4 regions of the Microbacterium natoriense genome follow, and region 2 is predicted to be linked to each of the others. Evidence: riboswitches for the same ligand, from Rfam matches in the RefSeq annotation. Region 2 holds a riboswitch; each other region holds the start of a gene.

Region 1 (5,869 bases), 1.4 Mb from region 2:
CGGATGCCGCCCATGATGACCTCTTCTCCGGCGTCGCCCTACGCGAGGACGGCACCTCCTTCTTCGACCCAGTCGTCGATGCGCGCGTCGTCGTCAGGGAGACCCGATGCGCGGCGGGGGATGAACGCCACCGATTCGGCGAGAGCGGCCACAGCGGCCGCCCGGTGCTGCTCCCGATCGGAGGCGTCCTGGAAGAGATGGGCCACGATCGCGCGCTCCTCCAGGAGGGTGGCGCTGATCTCGGCGAGTCTTTCCGCGATGACGGCGGCGAGGCCGTCACGAAGCTCCTCGAGGTTTGTGTTCGCGATCTCGAGCCTGCGATCCGCGACGTGCAGCTCGACCGTCGGGAACCCGTTCGCGGACAGGTGGGCGCGCATTTCGCTGCCCTGGATCGCGGCGACCTCGTCGCGATCGGTCTTGCGCGTGAACACCGCTTCCACGGTGTAACGGTCCGGTGCGTCGTCGGTCATCAATGTCGCCGGAAGCGAGCCGATGAGGACGGATTCCAGACCCAGCAGTTCGGGGCTCAGCCCCGCGATCTTCAATTGTGCGTTCATGTGCTGACGTTACGCCGCCAAGCTGGGTGTGCTCACAGCCGCGCTCGTCACTCGACCCCGAGAGATCCGAGGATGACCTCGATCGTGGCCTCCGCCGCGTCCTGCCACGGGACGCCGTCGAGCAGGTCTGCCGTGGCGAGGGCTGCGACACCGTGCACGGATGCGAAGATCACGAGCGCGCGCCGCTCCGCGTCTCCTTCGGGAATCTCACCCGCCGCCTGAGCTGCGGCGACGAACGCTACGACCATCGACATGCTGGCCCTGCTCCGTTCGCGCAGCTCGCCCGAAGCATCGAATTGATGCTTCGCCTTGTACATCACCTCGAGGATCGCCGGGTGCGCGACCGCGAAGCCGATGTACGCGAGACCCGCGGCGCGCAGCCGCTCGCCGAACGGGGCAGCCTGCTCCACGGCCGCAGCCAGCGCCTCGTTCATTCGTGTGAATCCGGCCACCGCGACCGCGTCGAGGAGGGCGGTGCGGTCGCTGAAATGGCGTGCGGATGCGCCGTGACTCACGCCCACGTCGCGTGCGAGCTGACGCAGCGACAGCGCGTCGACGCCCCCGGCGTCGATCGACTCCCAGGCGCGGTCGAGGAGCGCCTCTCGAAGGTTGCCGTGATGGTACGAGCGTTCGGTCACACTTGAACCCTATCGATCTAAGTAGACATTGACAACAATGCTGTCAGTGTCTACATTTGCGATCATGACCATTCACCACACCGGAACCACCGCCCTCGTCACCGGCGCCAGCTCGGGCCTCGGCGCCGAGTTCGCCACCCAGCTCGCCCGCCGCGGCGCCGACCTCGTGCTCGTGGCCCGGCGCGAAGACCGCTTGAAGGATCTCGCCGCCCGCCTGGAGCGGGAGCACGGGGTGCGGGCGACCGTGATCGCCCTCGATCTCGCCGACGCCGGCGCCCCGGCACGTCTTCGCGCCGCGCTCGACGAGCGAGGCATCCGCATCCAGACGCTGATCAACAACGCCGGCTTCGGAGCGAAGGGGGACTTCGTCGAGGCGGACGCTGCGCGTATGGCCGAGATGGTGCAGGTCAACGTGGCCTCGCTCGTCGGGATCACGCGCGAGTTCCTCCCCGAGCTGACTCGCGACGGCCGGGGCGCCCTCGTCAACGTGGCGAGCGTCGCGGCCTATCAGCCGTGCCCCGGCATGGCGGTGTACGGCGCATCCAAGGCCTTCGTGCTGAGCTTCACCGAGTCGATCGCGCATGAGACACGCTCGTCCGGTCTGCGCGTGCTCGCCCTGAGCCCCGGAGCGACCCGCACGGAGTTCTTCGATGTCGTCGGCACAGAGGCCGCAGCGGTGGGCCGCTTCCAGTCCGCGACCGACGTGGTCGCGCAGGCGATGGCAGCGCTCGATCGTCGGCGCACACCCGCGAGCATCGTGTCGGGTGCCGCGAACGCCGTGACGAGCAAGCTCGTCGGCCTCATGCCGCGTCGCATGACTCTCGCGATCAGCGGCCGGTTGCTGGCCGAGTCGGCGTGATGACGCGCTCCGAGGCCGTGCTACTCTCGTCCCGACCACACGGGTGCCCGAGCACGGGCTGAGATCTGGCTGATGCTGCCTGCGACCGTCGAACCTGTCCGGGTAATGCCGGCGTAGGAAGTAGGAGTCCTGTGAGCACGCTCTCCCGCGTGCGCGAACTCGCGCACCATCACGACGAAGAACACGGCATCTTCGTGCCCGTCACCCGCATCCCGCTGTCTGATTCACCGGGCGGAACCACCAACCCTCCAGTGGACGTGTACCGCACCGAGGGGCCGGCCTGCGAGCCGGAGGACGGCCTGCCGTCGCTGCGCGAGACGTGGATAGTTGAACGGGGTGACACAGGGCAGTACGAAGGGCGCGCTCGCGATCTGAACGACGACGGACGAGGGGCGGCGCGGCGTGGAGCTGCGTCAGACGAATGGCGCGGCACCCGCCGCCCGCCTCGGCGCAGCCTGAACGGCCGTACGGTCACCCAGATGCACTACGCGCGCCGTGGCCTGATCACGCCCGAGATGCGATTCGTCGCTCTCCGTGAGGGCTGCGACGTCGAGCTCGTGCGCGCGGAACTCGCCGCCGGGCGGGCGATAATCCCCGCGAACATCAATCACCCGGAATCGGAGCCGATGATCATCGGTCGCGCCTTCCTCGTGAAGATCAACGCGAACATCGGCAACTCGGCTGTGACGAGCTCGATCGCCGAGGAGGTCGACAAGCTGCGCTGGGCGACGAAGTGGGGTGCCGACACCGTCATGGACCTGTCCACCGGAGACGACATCCACACCACCCGCGAATGGATTCTGCGCAATTCGCCGGTGCCGATCGGCACAGTGCCGATCTACCAGGCGCTCGAGAAGGTCGACGGCAAGGCGCACGAGCTGAGCTGGGAGATCTTCCGCGACACGATCATCGAGCAGTGCGAGCAGGGCGTCGACTACATGACGATCCATGCCGGGGTGCTGCTGCGCTACGTGCCCTTGACCGCGAACCGGGTGACCGGCATCGTCTCGCGCGGCGGGTCGATCATGGCCGACTGGTGCCTCGCGCATCATCAGGAGAACTTCCTGTATACGCACTTCGATGAGCTGTGCGAGATCTTCGCGCGCTACGACGTCGCGTTCTCGCTCGGAGACGGGCTGCGGCCGGGATCGATCGCCGACGCCAACGACGCGGCGCAGTTCGCCGAGCTCGACACGCTCGCCGAGCTCACGGCGCGAGCGTGGGCGTTCGAGGTCCAGGTGATGGTCGAGGGGCCGGGACACGTGCCCTTCCACCTCGTGCGCGAAAACGTCGAACGTCAGCAGGAACTCTGCCATGGCGCGCCGTTCTACACCCTTGGACCGCTCGTCACAGATGTCGCGCCAGGCTACGACCACATCACGTCGGCGATCGGGGCGACCGAGATCGCTCGCTACGGCACCGCCATGCTCTGCTATGTCACGCCGAAGGAGCATCTGGGACTGCCGAACAAAGACGACGTGAAGACCGGCGTGATCACCTACAAGATCGCGGCCCACGCCGCCGACCTCGCGAAAGGTCACGCGGGCGCACGCGACCGCGACGATGCTCTGTCGAGGGCGCGGTTCGAGTTCCGCTGGCGCGACCAGTTCGCGCTGTCGCTCGATCCCGAGACGGCCGAGGCCTTCCACGACGAGACGCTGCCTGCAGAGCCGGCGAAGACCGCGCACTTCTGCTCGATGTGCGGTCCGAAGTTCTGCTCGATGCGCATCTCACAGGACATCCGCGACCGCTTCGGCGGCGTCGACGAGCAGACGGCGATCGCCGGCATGCAGCAGCAGGCGGACGCGTTCCGGGAAGCGGGCGGAACCGTGTACCTCCCGGCGCCCGCCTTGCGCGAATGACGCGGCGGCGCGCATGCCAGGATGAGCGGATGCCGCAGCATCCGCTCTCCACGCCTCCACCCGTGCTCGGGCCGGTGGTCGACGGGCAGACGCGGTGCGTCCACTACCGCACGGAGCTCGACATCGTCGCGATCCGCTTCGCGTGCTGCGGCGACTACTATCCGTGCCATCTGTGTCACGCCGAGGTCGCCGGACATGACAGCTCCCCCTGGCCGATCGAGGCGAGGAGCGCGCGCGCCGTGCTGTGCGGCGTGTGCGGCGACGAACTGTCCATCGCCGAGTACCTCGAGGTCACCGCCTGCCCGTCGTGCGCGTCGAGCTTCAACCCCGGCTGCGCACTGCATGCGCACCTCTACTTCGAGGTGGAGCCGTCTTCGCGAGAAGGCGCCTTGCCCGTCGTGACGACTGTCTCGGCCGCGAGGTCTCCCACAGCGCCTTCGTCGTCGACGTAGTACACCTCGAGCGTGTGCTCGCCCTCGGGCAGCGCGAGATCGAAGTCGACCGCCTCGTCCGACGCTGTTCCGATCGTCTGATCGTCGACGACGAGTGCGACCTCGGTCTCATCCGCGCCCCACACCGCCACGCTGATGCTCTCGTCGTCTGCTGTGACGTAGACGATGACCGCGGTCGTCCACCAGGAGGACCCTCGGGCGGACATCATGTCGCCGACGTCTTCCGCAGTGACGTCGCCCTTCTTGTCGTGACCGAACGCGTTGCCTTCGTCGCCGCCAGGATCCTCGTCGTCGTGATCCCGACCGCGGTCGGTCTTCGTGAGGATCGTGACGGTCTTGTCGACCGCGTCTTCGACGGGTTCTTCGACGACCGGCGCGACGGGGGTCGGGTTCGTGGTCGCGGGCGGTGCGACCGGAACGGGAACGGGCGCCGCCGCGACCGGCGCGGGTGCGGTGACCGCCGGCGCGGGCGCCGAAGAGGGAACCGCGGGAGCCGGACGCGCAGGCGCCGACGCAGCCGGGGCGAGTGCGGCCGTCGCATCCGGCTCGGCGACAGGGCGCACGAACAGGCTGCCGCTGATCGACAGTGCGACGGCGGTGGCTGCGGCGACCGGCCAGAGCACGGGGGCGGTGTTCCCTGCCGCGTCGAGGGCCGGTTGCACGTGGGCAGGAAGTCCGGCCCATCCGGCGAGTCCGGTCGCCGCGGCCGCGGCCTGCTCGGTCGGGAACAGGGCGGGAAGGAGCACGAGTCCGGTGCCGCCGGCCAGCAGCGGGCCGAGCGACATCGCGCGCGCCAGATGCCTGGCCTCGCCGGCGGCGGATCTGCAGGTCTCGCACTCGTCGATGTGCGTGGTGACGAAGCGCTCCGACCGCGGCGCGAGGTCGTCGTGCGCGTAGGCTCCGAGCAGCTCGATCACGCGAGCGTGGTCGCTGCCGATCGGTGCGGTGCGCAGGTGCGCGCGGATCCACGCCTTGCGCAGGGCGTCTCGGGCGCGGTAGGTGAGCGCGGCCGCCGAGTTCGGGCGGATGTGCAGGACCTCCGCGATCTCCCGGGGAGGCAGCTGCTCGACCTCGCTGAGCCACAAGGCGTGCTGCCAGCGCTCGGGGAGCGACCCGAACGCCTCGACGACGGCCGCCGAGTTCACCATCGCCTCGACGTCGATCGATCCGATCAGAGATGGCGGATGCTCGGCGTCGTCAAGAGGCATCGTGATCGGCGCTCGTCGAGCATGGCCCATCCAGGTGTTCTTGACGGTCGTGAGCAGGTAGGGACGGAAGCTGCGCTGCGGTCCCTTGCCGCTGCGGAGCTGCCGGAGGATGCTCAGGAAGGCATCGGAGACGACGTCCTCCGGGTCGGGGGGAGATGCGCCGAGGCTCCGGGCGTAGGCGACGGCGACGGGCGAATGCCGGCGCCAGAGCTCGGAGAACGCGTGGCGGTCACCGCTGCGGCTGCGCAGCAGCAGGGCGTTGTCCGACTCCGGGGCGTCGCGTGGTTCGTCCA
Region 2 (5,869 bases):
AGCTGGATCCAGGGCTACGTCATCAACGTGATCATGGTGCGCACCATGTGGCGCCTGCGCGAAGACGTCGAGGCGAAGATCAACCGTCTGCCGCTGTCGTACTTCGACAAGGTGCAGCGCGGTGAGCTGATCTCCCGCGTCACGAACGACATCGACAACATCACGCAGACGATGCAGCAGTCCCTCTCAGGGGCGCTCACGTCGGTGCTCACCGTCGTCGGCGTGCTGGTCATGATGTTCTCGATCTCGTGGCAGCTCGCGCTGGTCGCCCTGATCGCCCTCCCTCTCATGGGAGTGATCTTCGGGATCATCGGTCCGCGCTCGCAGAAGGCCTTCGGCGCCCAGTGGCGCAAGGTCGGTCGTCTCAACGCGCGCGTCGAAGAGGCGTTCTCCGGCCACGCGCTGGTCAAGGTCTTCGGCCGCGAGCAGGACGCACTCGACAAGTTCCAGGTCGAGAACGAGGAGCTGTTCCAGTCGGCGTTCAAGGCGCAGTTCCTCTCGGGCATCATCATGCCCGCGATGACCTTCGTCGGAAGTCTCAGCTACGCCGCTCTGGCAGTGCTGGGCGGTCTCATGGTCGCCAGCGGTCAGCTGCGACTCGGCGACGTGCAGGCGTTCATCCAGTACTCGCAGCAGTTCTCGCAGCCGCTGGCCGAACTCGGCGGCATGGCTGCGGTCGTGCAGTCGGGCACCGCATCGGCCGAGCGCGTCTTCCAGCTGCTCGACGAGGACGAGCAGGACCCGGATGCCGAAGACGCCCCCACGGTCGTCGACGGCAAGGGAGTCATCGAGTTCGAGCACGTCGCGTTCTCCTATTCGGAGGACCGCCCGCTCATCACCGATCTCTCCTTCCAGGTCGAGCCTGGTCAGACTGTGGCGATCGTCGGCCCGACCGGCGCTGGCAAGACCACGCTGGTCAACTTGATCATGCGGTTCTACGAGCTCAGCGGCGGACGCATCCTGCTCGACGGGCAGGACATCTCCGAGATGACGCGCGACGACCTGCGTTCGCGCACCGGCATGGTGCTGCAGGACCCGTGGCTGTTCGCCGGGAGCATCCGCGAGAACATCCGCTACGGACGCTCGACCGCGACCGACGACGAGGTGCTCGCCGCCGCCAAGGCGACGTACGTCGACCGCTTCGTTCACGCCCTCCCCGAGGGCTACGACACCGTGCTCGACGAGGACGCCTCGAACGTCTCGGCCGGTGAGCGGCAGCTGATCACGATCGCCCGTGCGTTCGTCGCCAAGCCGTCGATCCTCATCCTCGATGAGGCCACGTCGGCCGTCGACACCCGCACCGAGCTGCTGCTGCAGCACGCCATGGCGGCGCTGCGCGAAGGACGCACCTCGTTCGTGATCGCTCACCGCCTGTCGACGATCCGCGATGCCGACCTCATCCTCGTGATGGAGCACGGCGACATCGTCGAGAAGGGCACGCACGACGAGCTCATCACGGCGCAGGGCGCGTACTGGCGCCTGTACCAGTCGCAGTTCGAGCAGGCGGCCGCCGACATCGACGCCGAAGAGGCTCTCACGGGCACGACCCCGGTCGTCGTCACGGGAGACGCCGAGGCTGAAGCGGATGCCGCGCGCGTCGGCGCTGTGGTCGGAGCTGAGAGCCCGGCCGCCGAGATCGCCGCGGCGGAAGCCGTGGTCGAGAACCGGGGTGAGGCTCCCAAGGCCTGACTCGTGCACGCAGATGCCCCGCCCCGGAATCCGGGACGGGGCATCTGCGTACGGCGGGGACCGCAGGCGGGTGGCTCTGCGCGGGTGGCTCTGCGCGGGTGGCTCTGCGCGGGCGGCTATTTGTCGGTCAGCCCGAACAGTTCCAGCGGATGCGTGAGCCGCCACCACGGGCTCGGATCCTGCACGGTTCCCGCGAGCTCCAGTTCGGTCGTCGCCGTGTTCACCGGGCCGGTCGTCGTGAGCGTGCCGACCTCTGCGCCGGCCTTGCGCTTCTCGTCGAGGTCGAACTCCACGGTCGTCGTCGCGATTCCGCCGTTCCACAGCACCACGTCGGCATCCGCGTCCGTCACGATGTCGACCTCGGCACCCCAGAGGGTCTCCACGGAGCCGACGACAGTGCCCTCGGGTACCGTCGGCGCCTGAGTCTGCAGCTCGTTCTCGACCTGCGAGAACAGCGAGCGCGTCGACGCGAGGCGCATGTCGTCGTCCTCCTGCGTGAGCACCGACGCATACAGTCGCAGGGTCGTATCGCCCACTGTGACATCCTTCGCCGTGAGCAGATTCCAGCTCTCATGGAGGGTGCCGGTCTTGACCCCGACGACCCCGGAATCGGCCATCATCCCGTTCGTGTTGCGCACGGTTCCGGCTCCGGGCAGGTCGACCGACGTCGTGCCGACGATCTCGGCGAACACCGGATTCTGCATGGCCTTCTGCGCCACCGCGATCAGGGCTTCGGGCGTCGCCACGTTGCGCTCGTCGAACCCCGACGGAGATTTGATCGTGATGCCGCTGATTCCGCGCTCGCTCAGCCAGGTGGCCGCCGCGTCGGCGAACGCGGCATCCGATCCCCAGATCTCCTTCGCGAGCCGGTCGATGTAGTTGTTGGCCGAGCCGAGCAGTACGCCCTGCAGCATCTGGTACTCGGTGAGCGAGCCGCCGACGGGCACGTCGAGAGCCGACTGGTCGCTGCGCTTGTATGCGAGGTACGACTGGCTGTCGGCCCTGGTGAACGAGAACGAGGGACCCTGCTCTCCGGGAGCCAACGGCATCCGATCGAGCACCATCATGGCCGAGACCACTTTGGAGATGCTCGCGATCGCCGCAGGATCGGTCGAAGACGCCAGTGTGCCGACACCTGCGATCCCGACGGCGGCGCTTCCCTGCGCGGGCCACGTGATCGCGGCGGCCTGAGCCGGTGTCGTCGAGAATTCCACGGCCTGCACCGTGGGGGCGATCTCGTGCAGGGGCCACAGCAGCGTCGTGCCCGTGTAGGCGCCGACGAGCGCGAGCAGAACGCCGACGGGCACGAGCACCCCTGGCCGGACGACGGCCGACCGGAGATGTGCGCCGGTGAAGAGCGAGGCCGCATCGTCACCGTCGGCAGCGGGTGAGGCGTCGGCCACCTGGGCAGGATCGATCCAGGTCAGGGCGGTGGCGTGGTCGTCGCCCTCGGCCCAGCGAGCGTCGGGAGCGACGGAAGCCGAGACCAGTGCATCGAGGTCGTCGAAGGCTTCTGCCGCAGCATCCGTCGTCACGTCATCGCCCACAGGTGCAGTGGCCTCGGCGGAGTCAGGAGCGGTCACCTGCCTACGGTACCGAACTCCGCTCACAGAACACCGGTACGACGGGTAATATCGACAGAACAACCACGGGAGTCCGGCGAGCCGGGCTGAGAGGGAGCGAATCGCGCTTCGACCGTCGAACCTGATCCGGATAATGCCGGCGCAGGGAGGAGTTCAGATGAGTACTTCCACGTCCGCTTCCACGACCGGCACGGCGTCCGGTCTTCGCAACGCCCAGCTGTGGCGCTGGCGCGTCGTCGATATCGTCGTGGCCAGCGTCATCGCCGTCGCCTGCGCCCTGATCTTCGTGCTGTGGAACGTCGGCTACCAGGGCCCCAGTACGCTGCTCGAACCGCTGCTCCCCGGTGTCCAGGCGCTCGTCAACGGGCCCTGGCTGATCGCCGGAGTGCTCGGCGGGCTGATCATCCGCAAGCCGGGGGCTGCGCTGTACACCGAACTGGTCGCCGCGGTCATCTCCGCGCTCGTCGGCAACGTGTGGGGTCCGCTCACGATCGTCTCGGGCCTCGTGCAGGGTCTGGGCGCCGAACTCATCTTCCTGCTGTTCCTCTACGGGGTGTGGAAGCTGCCCGTCGCGATCCTCGCCGGCGCCGCCGCCGGCGTCGCCTGCGGTATCAACGACGTGATCCTCTGGTACGCCGGAGCCGACACCGCGTTCACCGTCATCTACATCGCCTCGAGCACCGTCTCGGGTGCCGTCATCGCCGGCATCGGCGCGTGGCTGATCGCCCGCGGCCTCGCCGCGACCGGTGCGCTGAGCCGTTTCGCCGCCGGTCGCGAGGTCGCCGCACGGGTGTGACCGGCGCGGCGACCCCCGCCGCTCTCGAGGCGCGCGGTTGGGGCTGGCGGTACGCCACGCGGCTGCGCTGGGCGGTGCGAGAGATCGACCTCGCCATATCGCCGGGGGAGCGCGTGCTGCTGCTCGGCGCGTCCGGTTCGGGCAAGTCGACCCTGCTGCAGGGATTCGGCGGCGTGCTGGGCGGAGCCGACGAGGGGGAGACGCACGGCTCGCTTCTCGTCGACGGCCTGCCTGCCGCGCAGGCTCGCGGCAGAGTCGGGATGGTCCTGCAGGACCCCGACACGCAGACCATGCTCGCCCGTGTCGGGGATGACGTGGCCTTCGGCTGCGAGAACCTGGGCGTGCCCCGCCCCGAGATCTGGCATCGGGTGCGGTCGGCGCTGGATGCCGTTCGGCTCGCCGTTCCCCTCGACAGATCCACGGCCGCGCTGTCGGGAGGACAGAAGCAGCGCCTCGCGCTCGCCGGTGTGCTGGCGATGAGGCCGGGCGCGATCCTGCTCGACGAGCCGACCGCCAACCTCGACCCCGTAGGTGTTCAGGACGTGCGGGACGCCGTCGCGGCCGCGCTCGATGTCACCGGCGCCACGCTCGTGGTGATCGAGCACCGCATCGACGTCTGGCTGCCGCTCGTCGACCGGGTGATCGTGCTGGGGGCCGAGCCGGAAGGCACGGTCGTGCTCGCGGACGGTCCGCCCGACGAGGTGCTGGGCGCGCGCGGAGCGGAACTGGCGGCGTCCGGCGTCTGGGTTCCCGAGCATCCGCCCGCCGTGCCGCCGCCGCCCGTCCTCGCCCCCGGTGAACGGCTGATCGAAGCCCGTGGCCTCACCGTGGCGCGCAGCCGAGGAGTGGCCGTGGCGGGACCCCTTGACCTCGACGTGCATGCGGGCGAGGTCATCGGGATCACCGGTCCGAACGGCGCGGGAAAATCGACGCTCGGCCTGACGGTCGCGGGGCTCATCCCCGCCGAGAGCGGTCGGGTCACGGCCACAGCGGCGCTGTCTTCGGGTGAAGGAGCTGACCCGTTCCGGTGGTCGTCGACGTCGCTGCTCACCCGCATCGCGACGGTGCTGCAGACGCCGGAGCACCAGCTACTCGCGAAGACGGTGCGTGAGGAGCTCGCCGTCGGTCCTCGAGCGCTGCGCCTCGACGAGGCCGAGATCGCGCGTCGCACCGACGAACTCCTCGACAGGCTGCGGCTCTCGGCGCTCGCCGAGGCCAACCCGTACACGCTCTCAGGAGGCGAGAAGCGTCGGCTCACGGTCGCTGCGGCCCTGGCGACGCGGCCGCAGATGATCGTGCTCGACGAGCCGACGTTCGGGCAGGATGCGACGACCTGGGCCGAACTCGTCGCGATCATCGCGGCGCTCCGCGACGACGGAGCCGCGATCGTCGCGATCAGTCACGACGAAGCAGTGCTGCAGGCCCTGCACGCCCGTCGGTTCGAGGTGAGCCCGTGATCGATCCCCTCACTGCGCGCATCGAGCGCCGCGGCCCGATCGCGCCGCGATCGGCGCTCGCCAAGCTCGCCGCCGCTCTGCTGATCGCCGTGCCGCTGATCGTGTCGATCGACGTGGTGTCGGCATCCGTCGCGCTCGTCCTCGAGATCCCGCTGCTGCTGCTCGCGGGTCTCGGCGCCCGTGAGTTCTGGACCCGCACCGCGGTGCTGTGGATCGCGGCTCCGCTGAGCGCCGTCACGATCGCTCTGTACGGCTCGACGAGCGGCGCCGTGCACTTCGAATGGCTGCTGATCAGGGTCAGCGACGGGTCGCTCTCGCTTGCGGCGGCGACCGCCGTGCGCGTC
Region 3 (5,869 bases), 1.8 Mb from region 2:
ATGTCGCGTCCGTCGACGGCTCGTTCCGCCAGCACCTCGGCGACCGCCGCCCACCCACGGGCGAGGATCCGCTCGAGAGGCACGTGAAAGGATCCGTCGATGCGGGAGGCCTCACGCTCGGCGGTGCTGCGCACATCCACCACCACGAGCCCGGCAGACCCGCGCTCGAGCCGCGCTGCGACCTCTCCGGCGGAGATGTCGTCGGCTCTGCCGTGCGGCCACTGCGCCCGGCACGCGACCGCGACCTCCTCCAGATCGAGCACCGGTGGGCGGTCCGGGTCGGCGTGGAAGCGCAGTTCGTCCCACCGAGCTGAGAGCGCGTCGTAGCGGGCGAGCCGCCCGATGAGCGGCTCTCCGATTCCGCAGAGCAGCTTGAGCGCCTCCGCCGCCATGGCGGAGCCGACCGCACCGCACAGCACGCCGAACACGCCGCCGGTCGCGCACGACTCGATCGAATCGGCGTCAGGGATGTCGGGGAAGAGGTCTCGAAGCATCGGTCCGCGACCAGGCCAGAACACGCTGACCTGGCCGGCGAACTGATGGATGCTGCCCCACACGACCGGCGTGCCGGTGAGCTCGGCGGCGTCGTTGCTGAGATAGCGAGTGGCGAAGTTGTCGCTGCCGTCGAGCACGAGATCGTGCTCTCGGAAGAGCGCGAGGGCGTTGCTCGGATCCAGCCGCGCGGCCATGGCCGTGACGACGACTTCTGGGTCGCGCAGCGCGACTGCCGAGCGTGCCGATTGCGCCTTCGGGCGACCGAGATCGCCTTCGGTGTGCAGCACCTGTCGCTGCAGGTTCGAGAGCTCGACACGGTCGTCGTCGATCACGGTGAGCCGACCCACGCCCGCCGCCGCGAGGTATTGGATGGCGGGGGCGCCCAGGCCGCCGGCGCCGATAACGAGCACCCGAGCCGCTGCGAGGCGCCGCTGACCGTGATCCCCCACACCGGGGAGTGTGAGGTGGCGCGCGAACCGTGCCGCCCGGTGCGGTGCCAGAGGCGGGCCGGGGTCGACGAGCGCGGGCAGGCTCACAGGTCGGCCTCGGACGGCCGCGCGGAGATCAGTCCGTCGGCCGCCGACGAGGCGAGTGCCAGCGGACGCCGCGGGATGCGTCCCGCCGCACGAGCGAGACGGCCGGCGTCGACCGCGGCACGCATCGCTCGGGCCATTCTCGCCGGATCCTGCGCCCGTGTGACGGCGCTCGCGAGCAGCACGGCGTCCACTCCGAGCTCCATCGCCAAGGCAGCATCCGAGGCGGTGCCCACGCCTGCGTCGAGGATCACCGGCACCGCAGCGCGGGAGACGATCGTCTCGATGTTGTGCGGATTGAGGATGCCGAGACCGCTGCCGATCGGCGAACCGGCCGGCATGACGGCGGTCACGCCCACGTCCTCCAGGCGCCGGGCGAGGGCGGGATCGTCGTTCGTGTAGGCGAACACGCGGAAGCCGGAGGCCACCAGCTCTTCGGAGGCCCGGAAGAGCTCGACCGGATCGGGCAGCAACGTCTCCTCGTCCGCGATCACCTCGAGCTTGACCCAGTCGGTCTCGAGGGCCTCCCGCGCCAGCTGCGCGGTGAGAACCGCGTCTCGGGCCGTGTAGCAGCCGGCGGTGTTCGGCAGGGCACGGATGCCGAGCCGATCGAGCATCGCGAACACCGAGTCCCGCGCCTCCGGGGCGAAGCGGCGGATGGCGACCGTGGTGATCTCCGTCGCCGACTCGACCAGCGCGTTCTCCAGCAGCGAGAGGCTCGTGGCACCGCCGGTTCCCATGATCAGTCGCGAGGAGAACTGCTCCCCTGCGACGATGAACGGGTCGACGACGGCGGCCTGTGCGGTGAGGCTCATGATGTGCTCCGATTCGTGTGCGGGCGGCTCAGCCGCCTTGGACGGCCGTGACGATCTCGACCTCGTCGCCGTCGGCGACCGTGCAGACGGCCCACCGGCTGCGCGGGACCACGGCACCGCCGAGAGCTGCGGCGACACCCAGTCGGCCGCCGTCGACGCGAGAGCCGTCGTCTCGCAGCACGTGTCCGGTGAGGTCCGAGACGAGATCGCGCAGTGTGGAGCCCGCGGCCACCTCGCGGTCGGCGCCGTTCAGGCGAACGGTCTGCAGAGTCGTCATCATGAGCCTTTCGGTCGGGCGCCGACGAGGTCGACGACAGCGGGAGGTGTCCAGGCGGCGGCCTCTCGCGGTCCGCCCGCCGTGGCGGCCGTGAAGCGCCACGGGTTCATGGCGGACCGGAGGTTCTCGTCGATCGGGCGCCCCTCGGCCAGATCCGATGCGACCGCCGCCGCCAGAGGAGCGAGCAGCACTCCGTGCCGGTCGAACCCCGTGGCGACGAGCACGCCTTCCTCGACGACGCCGAGAAGCGGCACGGCATCGGGGCTCCCCGGGCGAGGACGTGCGAGCATCTCGACGATCTCGCACTCGCTCACGCCGGGGACGACCGTGTCGGCGTCGCGAAGCAGGGCGAGCACGGACCCCGCGTGCACTCCCTCGACGCCGCCCTCCCGCACGGAGGCTCCGAGCACGATCGTGCCGTCGTCCCGCGGGACGAGGTACACAGCACGCCTCCGCACCTGCGCACGGACGGTGCGCGTGATCAGCGGACGCAGCGCCGGCGGGACGCGCAGGCGGAGGACGTCGCCCCACACGGGCCGGAGCGGGAGCGCGGGGATGCCGCCGATCAGGGCCGCCCCGAGGCCGGCGGCCACGATGACGACGTCCGCGCGGTGATGCTCGCCGGATGCCGACAGCAGACCGCTGGCTCCCTCGAGCGTCCGGGTCACCGCGGTCACGGCCTCTCTGCGGACGCGGTCGCCGAGGAGGTCGAGGAGCGCCGCTGCGAGCTGCCGCGGATCGATCTGATGGTCGTCCGGAGTGAACACGGCAGAGGTGACGGCGGGGCCGAGCGCCGGTTCGAGGTCGCGAGCGGCCGTGCCCGTCAGCCGTTCAGCCCGGTGCCCCTGCGTGCGCTGAAGCTCGGCCGCGGCGCCGAGCGCCTCACGGTCCGCGCCATCCACGCCGACCGAGAGCGTCCCGTCCGTGCGGTGCCCGAGCGATCGCCCGCTCGTCGCCGACAGACGCTCGACGAAAGACGGGTACTTCTCGGCCGATGCCTGCATGAGCGGAGTCAGCGCGTCCTGCCCCCATGCCATCTCGGCGGCATGAGCGAGCATCCCGGCGGCGGCGAGGCTCGCGCCGCGGGCAGGTTCAGGGTCGAAGACCGTCACCTCGTGGCCCCGCACGACCAGTTCCTCGGCGGTCGCCAGACCGATGATCCCGGCGCCGATCACAGCGATGCGCATGCGTGCCCTTTCCTACGACGGCATTATCCGTTTCAGGTTCAGCGGTCGGCACGTGGCCCTCTCAGCCCCTGTGGGCTCCCGCGGACCCCTCTACTCTAGGGCTATGACCGCGCTTCTCCCCCTCGTCGACGCACCCCGCCCGACCCGCGAGGAGCGCCTCGCCCTGCTCGACGCAGCACGGCTGTACGTCTGCACGACCGCTCGCACGGCGACCGGCGACCTCGAGGAGTTCCTCGATGCGGCCTACGCGGGCGGGGTCGACATCATCCAGCTGCGTGACAAGGACCTCGAAGCCCGCGCCGAGATCGAGGCGCTCGAGATCCTCGCCGCCGTCGCGCGCAGACACGGAAAGCTGTTCTCGGTGAACGACCGCGCCGACGTCGCCGCTCTCGTCGGCGCCGACGTGTTCCACATCGGTCAGGGCGATCTGACCACCGCGCAGGCACGGCGGCTGCTCGGCGACGACGTGATCATCGGGCGGTCGACGCATTCGATCGCACAGGCCGCGGAGGCGGACGCCGACACCGCCCTCGACTACTTCTGCGTCGGCCCGGTGTGGGAGACGCCGACGAAGCCCGGACGCGCGGCGATCGGCACGGGTCCCCTGCGCGCGGTCGCCGCATCCGGGACGAGCCGGCCCTGGTTCGCTATCGGCGGCATCGACGAAGGTCCTCGCCTCGACGAGGTCGTCGAGGCCGGTTCGTCACGCATCGTCGTCGTGCGGGCGGTGACCGAGGCACTCGATCCCGCCGGGGCGGCCGCATCGCTGCGCGCGCGGCTGCGCTGACGCCCGCTCAGCGCGGGTGGTACTCGACGCGCGCGACACGGATGACGCTGTCGGTCTCCGCTGCGACGCTCGTGGCGTACGCGCCGAGCCACAGACCGAGGAATCCTCCGGACGAGAAGGAGTCGAGGCTCGTGCCGTCGACCGTCGCGACGCGCAACGGCTGTGATCCTTCGACGCCTGCGAGCAGTTCGTAGTCCTGTCCTCGTGCCCGGCACGTCAGCTCGACGCCCTCGGCCAGAGGACCCGTCAGCGTGATCGTCCCCTGCTCGGCCGACTCGCCTGCACGCACTAGGGTCGCCGTGATCCGTGCAGCATCCGCTTCTCCCCCGCCGAGTACAGCCAGGCGCACGTGATCGCGCTCGGATTGCCGGATCAGCAAGCCGGTCTCCTCGCCGGGGGCCAGCCGTCCGGACAGCCTCAGAGTGAAGTCGAGATCCGGATGCTGCTGCCTGACGCCGAGGAACGCGAACGGCTGCGGGTCCGTCGGCCCCTCCGGACGGATCGGCAGCAGCCACTCGCCGTCCACCGCATCGGCGACCTCACCCGGCAGCGCGCGCACCGAGGTCCAGCGTCCGTCGTCCGGGGCGATCGTCGCAGAGCGCTCCTGACGCCCCTCGCCCGCGAAAGGCACCTCGACCTGGTCCGGTACGCGCCCCTCTCCCGGCGCGAAGACCGGCCAGCCGTCTTCCCACTCGACCGGAACCAGGAACGTCTCGCGCCCGAGATTCGCATGGAGCCCGCCATACGGCCGCATGCCGAGAAGCACGGCCCACCAGCTGTCGTCAGCAGCCTGCACGAGATCGGCGTGGCCGACCGCGACGACGTCCGCCGTGCGACCGAGCTGGCGGTGGCTGAGCACCGGATTCGCCGGGTTCCCGACGTAAGGTCCGGTCACGGCATCCGCCCGCGCCACCGAGACCGCATGATGCATCTCCGTGCCGCCCTCCGCCGCGACGAGGTGATAACGCCCGTCGACCTTGTACAGGTGCGGCCCCTCGGCCCAGACGGCCCCGATCAGCGCGCCCCGCCAGATCACATGCTCGGGACCGGTGAGCGCCCTGGCCTCGGGATCGAACTCGCGCAGCCAGATCTCGGTCTGATCGTGCCACTGCGGACTTCGGGCGAGCCTTGTCCCCTGCACCCACGCCCTCCCGTCGTCGTCGAAGAAGAGCGAGGGGTCGATGCCGTCGGCGCCCAGCCACGTCGGCTCGCTCCAGGGACCTGCGGGGTCGGTCGCCGTGATCACGAAGTTCCCACCGCGTGCCGGATCGTTCTGGTCGACGAGCGTGCAGATCACCCAGAAGAGGCCGTCATGGTGGCGCAGCGTGGGCGCGTAGAGCCCGCTCGACGACGCCATGCCCGCCATGTCGAGCATCCCCGGCCTGTCGACGGCGTGACCGATCAACTCCCAGCGGGCGAGGTCGGTGCTCCGATGGATGGGGAGCCCTGGCAGGTACTCGAACGACGAGGTGACCACGAAGTACTCGCCGTCCACCCGGCAGATCGAGGGATCGGGATGGCAGCCCGGCAGGATCGGGTTGCGGACCAGGGTCATCCCGGGATGACCTCGGAGCTCACCGACCGCGGGTCCACGGGCGTCAGCGCATGGGCGGCCCCCGTGATCCGCACGGCCGCGCGGCGAGTGACATCCGTCGCGGCATCCGCACCGACCCACACCTGCACATCGCCGGGCTCGACGATGCGCACCATCGATCGGTCGCTGAACGCGAAACGCTGTGTCGGCACGCTGAACGCGACGTCGGCGGATTCGCCCG
Region 4 (5,869 bases), 3.3 Mb from region 2:
CGGCGAGATCGAGCTGCCGGCCGGGTTCGTGCAAAGGCTCATCGGCGTGGACTACACGGATGCCGAGATCACGGGTGCACTGGAGACGATCGGTGCCGAGGTCACGACGGGGGAGGACCACTGGGTCGTCATCCCCCCGACCTGGCGTCCCGACCTCACCGACAAATGGACGCTCGCAGAAGAGGTCGCCCGCATCCACGGGCTCGATCGCATCCCCTCGGTCCTGCCCACCCCGCCGTCGGGTCGCGGCCTCACCGCGCACCAGCAGGGCCGTCGTCGCGTCTCGAACGCCCTCGCCGCGGCGGGCTTCGTCGAGACCTCTTCCTTCCCGTTCACGAGCGATGTCCAGAACGACCTGCACGGATCCGCCTCCGGCGAGAAGCTGCCCAGCATCCGTCTCGCCAACGCGCTCGACGGTCAGGCGCCGTTCCTGCGTCGTTCGCTGATCCCCGGCCTTCTGCAGATCGCGCACCGCAACATCTCGCGCGGCTTCACGGATCTGGCGATCTTCGAGACCGGCGTCGTGTTCCTGCCCGAGCCCGGGGTGGTCTACGGCACCGACGATGTGCCGCCGCTCGGAGCGCGGCCGAGTGACGACAAGCTCGCCGAGCTCAACGCGTCGATCCCGCCGCAGCACCGCCACATCGCGGCTCTTCTCACCGGAAACGTGTCCGCGCGCCAGCCGGGACGCCCGGCCGAGCCGGCCGGCCTGGCCGAAGCGCTCGACGCCATAGGCGTGATCGCCGCTGCCGCAGGCGTAGAGATCGACGTCGAGCAGAGCCAGCGCGCGGCTCTCCACCCGGGACGCACGGGTGTGCTGCGGGTCGGTGAGTCCACGGTCGGCTACGTGGGAGAACTGCACCCCGACGTAGCCGCCGACGCGGATCTGCCGGGACGCGCAACCGTCCTCGAGCTCGACCTCGACGGCGTTCTGTCGCTCGCGGGCGAGTCGGTCGTCGCAGCCTCCCTGTCGGGCTTCCCGGCCGCGACGCAGGACGTGTCGCTCACCGTAGCGGCCGATCTGCCCGCAGCCGAGCTGCGTGCGGCGCTCGTCGAGGGCGCGGGTCCGCTTCTGGAATCGCTGCGTCTGGTCGACGACTATCGCGGCGAGGGTGTGCCGGCGGGTTCGAAGAGCCTCACCTTCGCATTGCGCTTCCGCGCCGACGACCGCACGCTGACCGCAGCCGAGGCGACCGAGGCGAAGCTCGCCGGTGTGGCCGTGGCGGCAGAGCGTTTCGGCGCCGCGCTGCGCGACTGACCAGGATTCGGGTACGGCGCCGGGGTAGCGTGGCAGGATGAGCATCCTCCCGCACAGCACCCCGGCGGCCGTCCCGGAGGGCGCCCGTCCGCTTGGCGAAGGTCCGTTCCTCGCGCCTGGCGATCAGATCGACTGGCACTACCGCGCGCCGGGCTGGCAGCCCGGCGACCCGTCGACGATCTCACCCATGCGTGTGGTTCGTGATGACGAACGCGGTCTCGTCGCCTGGCTCGCGCCTGGGACGCTGCAGGAGGCGCAGGGCTCTGCGACCGGCGACCGGGTCCGCTCGATTCCGCTCGAACGGCGGTGGCTGGATCATCGTACGAGGATCGTCGAGGAGTGGTGGGGCGGAGGCAGTCTGCGCATCGCTCCGGTCGGAGCCGCCTGGTCCGTGTGCCTGTTCTGGAAGCCTGCAGACGACGGCGACTGGCGTTTCGACGGGTGGTACGTGAACCTCGAGAACGCGCATCTGCGCACCGACCGTGACACGTACTCCTCGGATCACATCCTCGACGTCTGGATCGCGGCGGACCGCACAGTCCATCTCAAGGATGAGGACGAGGTCGTCGCCGCGATCAGCCAGGGGAGGCTGACCCGCGAGCAAGCGGCGCAGATCGAACGTCACGCCGGAGCGGCGATCGAGTCGTTCCGCTCGGGCGAATGGCCGTTCGATGCGGAGTGGATCGATTGGCGGCCCGATCCGTCGTGGACGATTCCCGCTCTGCGCGGTCTGGACGAACTGCGCGGCGCCTGATCCTCGAACTCTGCTCTCGGCGGATCACCTTCCCTCGGGCGGCGGATGCTGGTGACATGGACGGATGACGAACGCTCTGATCCTCGGCGGAACCGGCTGGCTTTCCGGCCGCATCTCACAACGCCTGCAGGATGATGGCGTCGACGTCACCTGCCTCGCACGGGGCAGCCGGGCGGCGCCTGGCAGCGCCGAGCTCGTGCGCGGAGATCGCGACGACCCTCGCGTGTACGAGGCGCTGTCTGCGCGGGAGTGGGACCACGTGATCGACATCTCCTCGCGGGCCGATCACGTCATCGCCGCCGTGGTCGCGCTCGGCGATCGTGCTGCACGCTGGACGTACGTGTCGTCGGTGTCGGCGTACGCCGATGACGTCACGGTGGGCGCCGACGAATCCGCACGTCTGCACGTTGCCGCGAAGCCGGGAGACGAGTACGAATACGGCCCGCAGAAGGTCGCCGCCGAAGACGCGGTGCGCACCCTCGACGGTCGTGCGCTGATCGTCCGGCCTGGGCTCATCGTCGGATCGGGCGACCCCAGCGATCGTTTCGGCTATTGGGCTGCGGCGGTGCTGAGAGCGGGATCGGCGGATGTGCTGCTGCCGCCGACGGAGGGGCGCACGGCGCAGGTGATCGACGTCGACGACGTCGCGGCGTTCATCGCGACGGCCACCGCCACCGGTGCGATCAACGCGGTCGGTGCGCAGCATCCGCTCGGCGACGTGCTCGCGCTGTTCCGCACAGCGACCGGACACACCGGCGGCACAGTGTCGGCCGAGGAGGAGTGGCTCGTCGAGCACGGCGTCGAGTATTGGGCGGGCGAGCGTTCGCTGCCGCTGTGGCTGCCCGCCGAGATGACGGGATTCATGGCGCGGTCGAACGCCGCCTACCTGGCGAACGGCGGTTTCCTGCGCCGGCTGGAGGACACGGTGGCAGAGGTCGTTCAGGACGAGCGCGTGCGCGGCGTGGAGCGCGAGCGGCGTGCCGGGCTCACAGGATCCGAGGAGCGGGAGCTCCTCGCCGAACTGCGCCGACTGCCGCTTCGCTAGACTGCCAGCAGTGACACGGGGTGCCGCATCCGCGGCTGAGAACAGACCCGTCGAACCTGATCTAGTTAGCACTAGCGAAGGGAATGTCGCATGAGCGATCTTCTGCGTCCTGCATCCGCCGCCGACCTCGTCACAGAGGCTGCCTCCCTGCTGGAGGTGCTGCGTGCCGACCCGCCGTTGACGCACTGCATCACGAACTCGGTCGTCACGGGCTTCACGGCGAACGTGCTGCTCGCGATCGGGGCGGCGCCCGCCATGGTGGACATCGTCGGCGAGTCCGGCCTGTTCGCGGGCATCGCCTCGGGACTTCTCGTGAACCTCGGCACGCCGACCCCCGAGCAGCGGGAGGCGAGCTTCGAGGCGGTCGAGGGAGCCACGGCATCCGGAACTCCCTGGGTCCTCGATCCGGTCGCGATCGGTGCGCTGCCGGTGCGCACCGCGCTCGCGCACCGTCTCGCCGAGCAACGCCCGACCGCGATCCGTGGCAATGCCTCGGAGATCCTCGCACTCGCCGGACTCAGCGCAGGAGGGCGCGGTGTCGATGCGACGGACAGCGCAGACGCCGCGATCGATGCGGCCCGCGCGCTCGCCTCGAGATTCGGCAGCGTCGTGGCGGTCTCCGGACCGGTCGATCTCATCACGGACGGCGAGCGCGTGCTCCGGCTCGCCAACGGGCACGAACTGCTCACCAGGGTGACCGGCGGCGGATGCGCCCTCGGCGCAGTGATGGCTGCCTTCCTCGGAGCCGCACGCGCCAGAGCCACCCCGCCGCTGCTCGCAGTGGCCTCGGCGAGCCTCGTCTACACGGTCGCTGCTGAACGCGCCGCCAGCGCATCCACGGGGCCCGGCAGCTTCGCCGTCGCGTTTCTCGATGCGCTCGCCGCCGTGCAACCCGCCGACATCGAGTCCGCGGCTCGCGTCGAGACGGCTGCGCTGTGATCGCCGACCTGTCGCTGTACCTCGTCACCGATCCGGCGTTGTGCGGAGAGCGCGGCGTCGTCGACACGGTCCGTCACGCGGTCGACGGGGGAGTGCGCGTCGTCCAGCTGCGCGACAAGCAAGCGACAGATGCCGAGATCACGGCGCAGCTGATCGAACTGTCGCGGGCGATCGGCGGGCGATCGCTGCTGCTCGTCAACGACCGGCTCGACGCGGCGATCGCCGCCCGGGAAGCAGGCGCCAGGGTCGACGGCGTCCACCTCGGGCAGGGCGACGCGTCGGTGCTCCGTGCCCGATCGGAACTCGGCCCCGATGCGCTGATCGGTCTCACCGCGAACAACCGGGCTCATCTCGACGCCGCACTCGCCCTCCCCGCCGGAACCGTGGACTACCTGGGGGTGGGAGTCATCCGCCCGACGAAGACCAAGCCCGATCATCCTCCGGCTCTCGGCGTCGACGGCTTCCGTGCGTTCGCCGCCGCGAGTCCGCTGCCCTGCGTCGCGATCGGAGGTGTCGGCATCGACGACACCGAGGCGTTGCGGGACGCCGGTGCGGCAGGCCTCGCCGTCGTGTCCGCATTGTGTGCCGCAGAAGACCCCGCCGAGACGGCAGCAGCGTTCGTGCAGCGGTGGCGGGCGGCCGGAGTCCCTCGCGTGCTGAGCATCGCCGGCAGCGACCCGTCAGGCGGCGCCGGCGTGCAGGCCGATCTCAAGTCGATCGCAGCCTCCGGGGGATACGGCATGGCTGTGATCACGGCCCTCACCGCGCAGAACACGCAAGGCGTCCGCGCCGTGCATGTGCCGCCGATCGACTTCCTCCGGGAGCAGCTCCACGCGATCTCCGACGACATCGTGATCGACGCGGTGAAGATCGGGATGCTCGCGAACGCAGAGGTCATCCGAACTGTCGTCGAGTGGCTCGACGCGGCCCGTCCGCCCATCGTCGTCGTGGACCCGGTGATGGTCGCGACCAGCGGGGACCGGTTGCTGGATGCCGAGGCCGAACACGCCCTCGGCGCACTGCTCGCCCGCGCCGACGTCATCACCCCGAACCTCGGCGAACTCGGCGTGCTCGTGGGGCGCGACATCGACGGCTGGGACGACGCGCTCGCTGCGGGCGCGGTGCTGTCAACCGCGATCGGAGCGCGGGTGCTGGTGAAGGGCGGGCACCTCGACGGTGCGGAGGCACCGGATGCTCTCATCGGCGCCGGCACGACCATCGAGTTCACGGACGCGCGCATCGAGACCCGCAACACGCACGGAACCGGCTGCTCGCTGTCATCCGCGCTCGCGACCCGCCTCGCGAGGGGTGAGGCTCCTGACGACGCCGTCGCGGGATCGCGGGCCTGGTTGCGCGAATCGCTGCGAGAGGGCGAGGCGCTCATGGTCGGGCGCGGTCACGGGCCGATCAACCACTTCGCCGGGTTGTGGGCGCGGGGCGGACTCGAGACCAGACCGAGCGCCGAGGGCATCGCGACCGACTGGTGGGAGAGGATCTCCGGCATCCGCTCGGATATCGATGGGCTGCCGTTCATCCGGGCTCTCGCCGACGGCACGCTCGGACGCGAGGCCTTCGTCTTCTATCTGGAGCAGGATGCCCTGTACCTGCGCGAATACGCTCGGGTGCTCGCCGAGGCGTCGCGCCTCGCGCCCACCTCGGCCGAGCAGGCGTTCTGGGCGCACTCCGCCCACGGCTCGATCGTCGGCGAACTCGAGCTGCACGCGTCCTGGCTCACCCCCGACGCGGGCGTCAGCGCCGAGACCTTCGCGGCCGAGCGCGCACCGGCGACCATGGCGTACCTCGACCATCTGCGGGCGACCGCGTTCACCGGCGACTACGCCGAGCTGATCGCCGCGATCCTGCCGTGCTTCTG

The links. Region 2 has a riboswitch for thiamine pyrophosphate ahead of QFZ53_RS00065 (ECF transporter S component). Riboswitches for the same ligand answer to the same signal wherever they lie in the genome.
Region 1: linked by a shared signal. The riboswitch ahead of thiC (phosphomethylpyrimidine synthase ThiC) and the one ahead of QFZ53_RS00065 (ECF transporter S component) in region 2 are both predicted to bind thiamine pyrophosphate.
Region 3: linked by a shared signal. The riboswitch ahead of thiO (glycine oxidase ThiO) and the one ahead of QFZ53_RS00065 (ECF transporter S component) in region 2 are both predicted to bind thiamine pyrophosphate.
Region 4: linked by a shared signal. The riboswitch ahead of thiM (hydroxyethylthiazole kinase) and the one ahead of QFZ53_RS00065 (ECF transporter S component) in region 2 are both predicted to bind thiamine pyrophosphate.

What each region holds. Positions count from the first base shown of each region.
Region 1 is NZ_JAUSXV010000001.1:1,448,430-1,454,298, forward strand. It holds gene QFZ53_RS06625 (fatty acid desaturase family protein) at 1-14, opposite strand, end outside; gene QFZ53_RS06630 (hypothetical protein) at 39-557, opposite strand; gene QFZ53_RS06635 (TetR/AcrR family transcriptional regulator) at 605-1,195, opposite strand; gene QFZ53_RS06640 (SDR family NAD(P)-dependent oxidoreductase) at 1,260-2,054, shown strand; TPP riboswitch at 2,084-2,191, shown strand; gene thiC (phosphomethylpyrimidine synthase ThiC) at 2,186-3,916, shown strand; gene QFZ53_RS06650 (CHY zinc finger protein) at 3,946-4,368, shown strand; gene QFZ53_RS06655 (sigma-70 family RNA polymerase sigma factor) at 4,269-5,869, opposite strand, start outside.
Region 2 is NZ_JAUSXV010000001.1:10,998-16,866, reverse strand. It holds gene QFZ53_RS00075 (ABC transporter ATP-binding protein) at 1-1,689, shown strand, start outside; gene QFZ53_RS00070 (D-alanyl-D-alanine carboxypeptidase) at 1,806-3,272, opposite strand; TPP riboswitch at 3,328-3,439, shown strand; gene QFZ53_RS00065 (ECF transporter S component) at 3,430-4,068, shown strand; gene QFZ53_RS00060 (ABC transporter ATP-binding protein) at 4,065-5,525, shown strand; gene QFZ53_RS00055 (energy-coupling factor transporter transmembrane component T family protein) at 5,522-5,869, shown strand, end outside.
Region 3 is NZ_JAUSXV010000001.1:1,810,632-1,816,500, reverse strand. It holds gene QFZ53_RS08260 (ThiF family adenylyltransferase) at 1-1,031, opposite strand, end outside; gene QFZ53_RS08255 (thiazole synthase) at 1,028-1,843, opposite strand; gene thiS (sulfur carrier protein ThiS) at 1,872-2,120, opposite strand; gene thiO (glycine oxidase ThiO) at 2,120-3,307, opposite strand; TPP riboswitch at 3,299-3,399, opposite strand; gene thiE (thiamine phosphate synthase) at 3,411-4,094, shown strand; gene QFZ53_RS08235 (glycoside hydrolase family 43 protein) at 4,102-5,649, opposite strand; gene QFZ53_RS08230 (beta-xylosidase/alpha-l-arabinosidase) at 5,646-5,869, opposite strand, start outside.
Region 4 is NZ_JAUSXV010000001.1:3,281,264-3,287,132, reverse strand. It holds gene pheT (phenylalanine--tRNA ligase subunit beta) at 1-1,258, shown strand, start outside; gene QFZ53_RS15510 (DUF402 domain-containing protein) at 1,296-2,012, shown strand; gene QFZ53_RS15505 (NAD-dependent epimerase/dehydratase family protein) at 2,077-3,057, shown strand; TPP riboswitch at 3,064-3,158, shown strand; gene thiM (hydroxyethylthiazole kinase) at 3,148-3,996, shown strand; gene QFZ53_RS15495 (bifunctional hydroxymethylpyrimidine kinase/phosphomethylpyrimidine kinase) at 3,993-5,869, shown strand, end outside.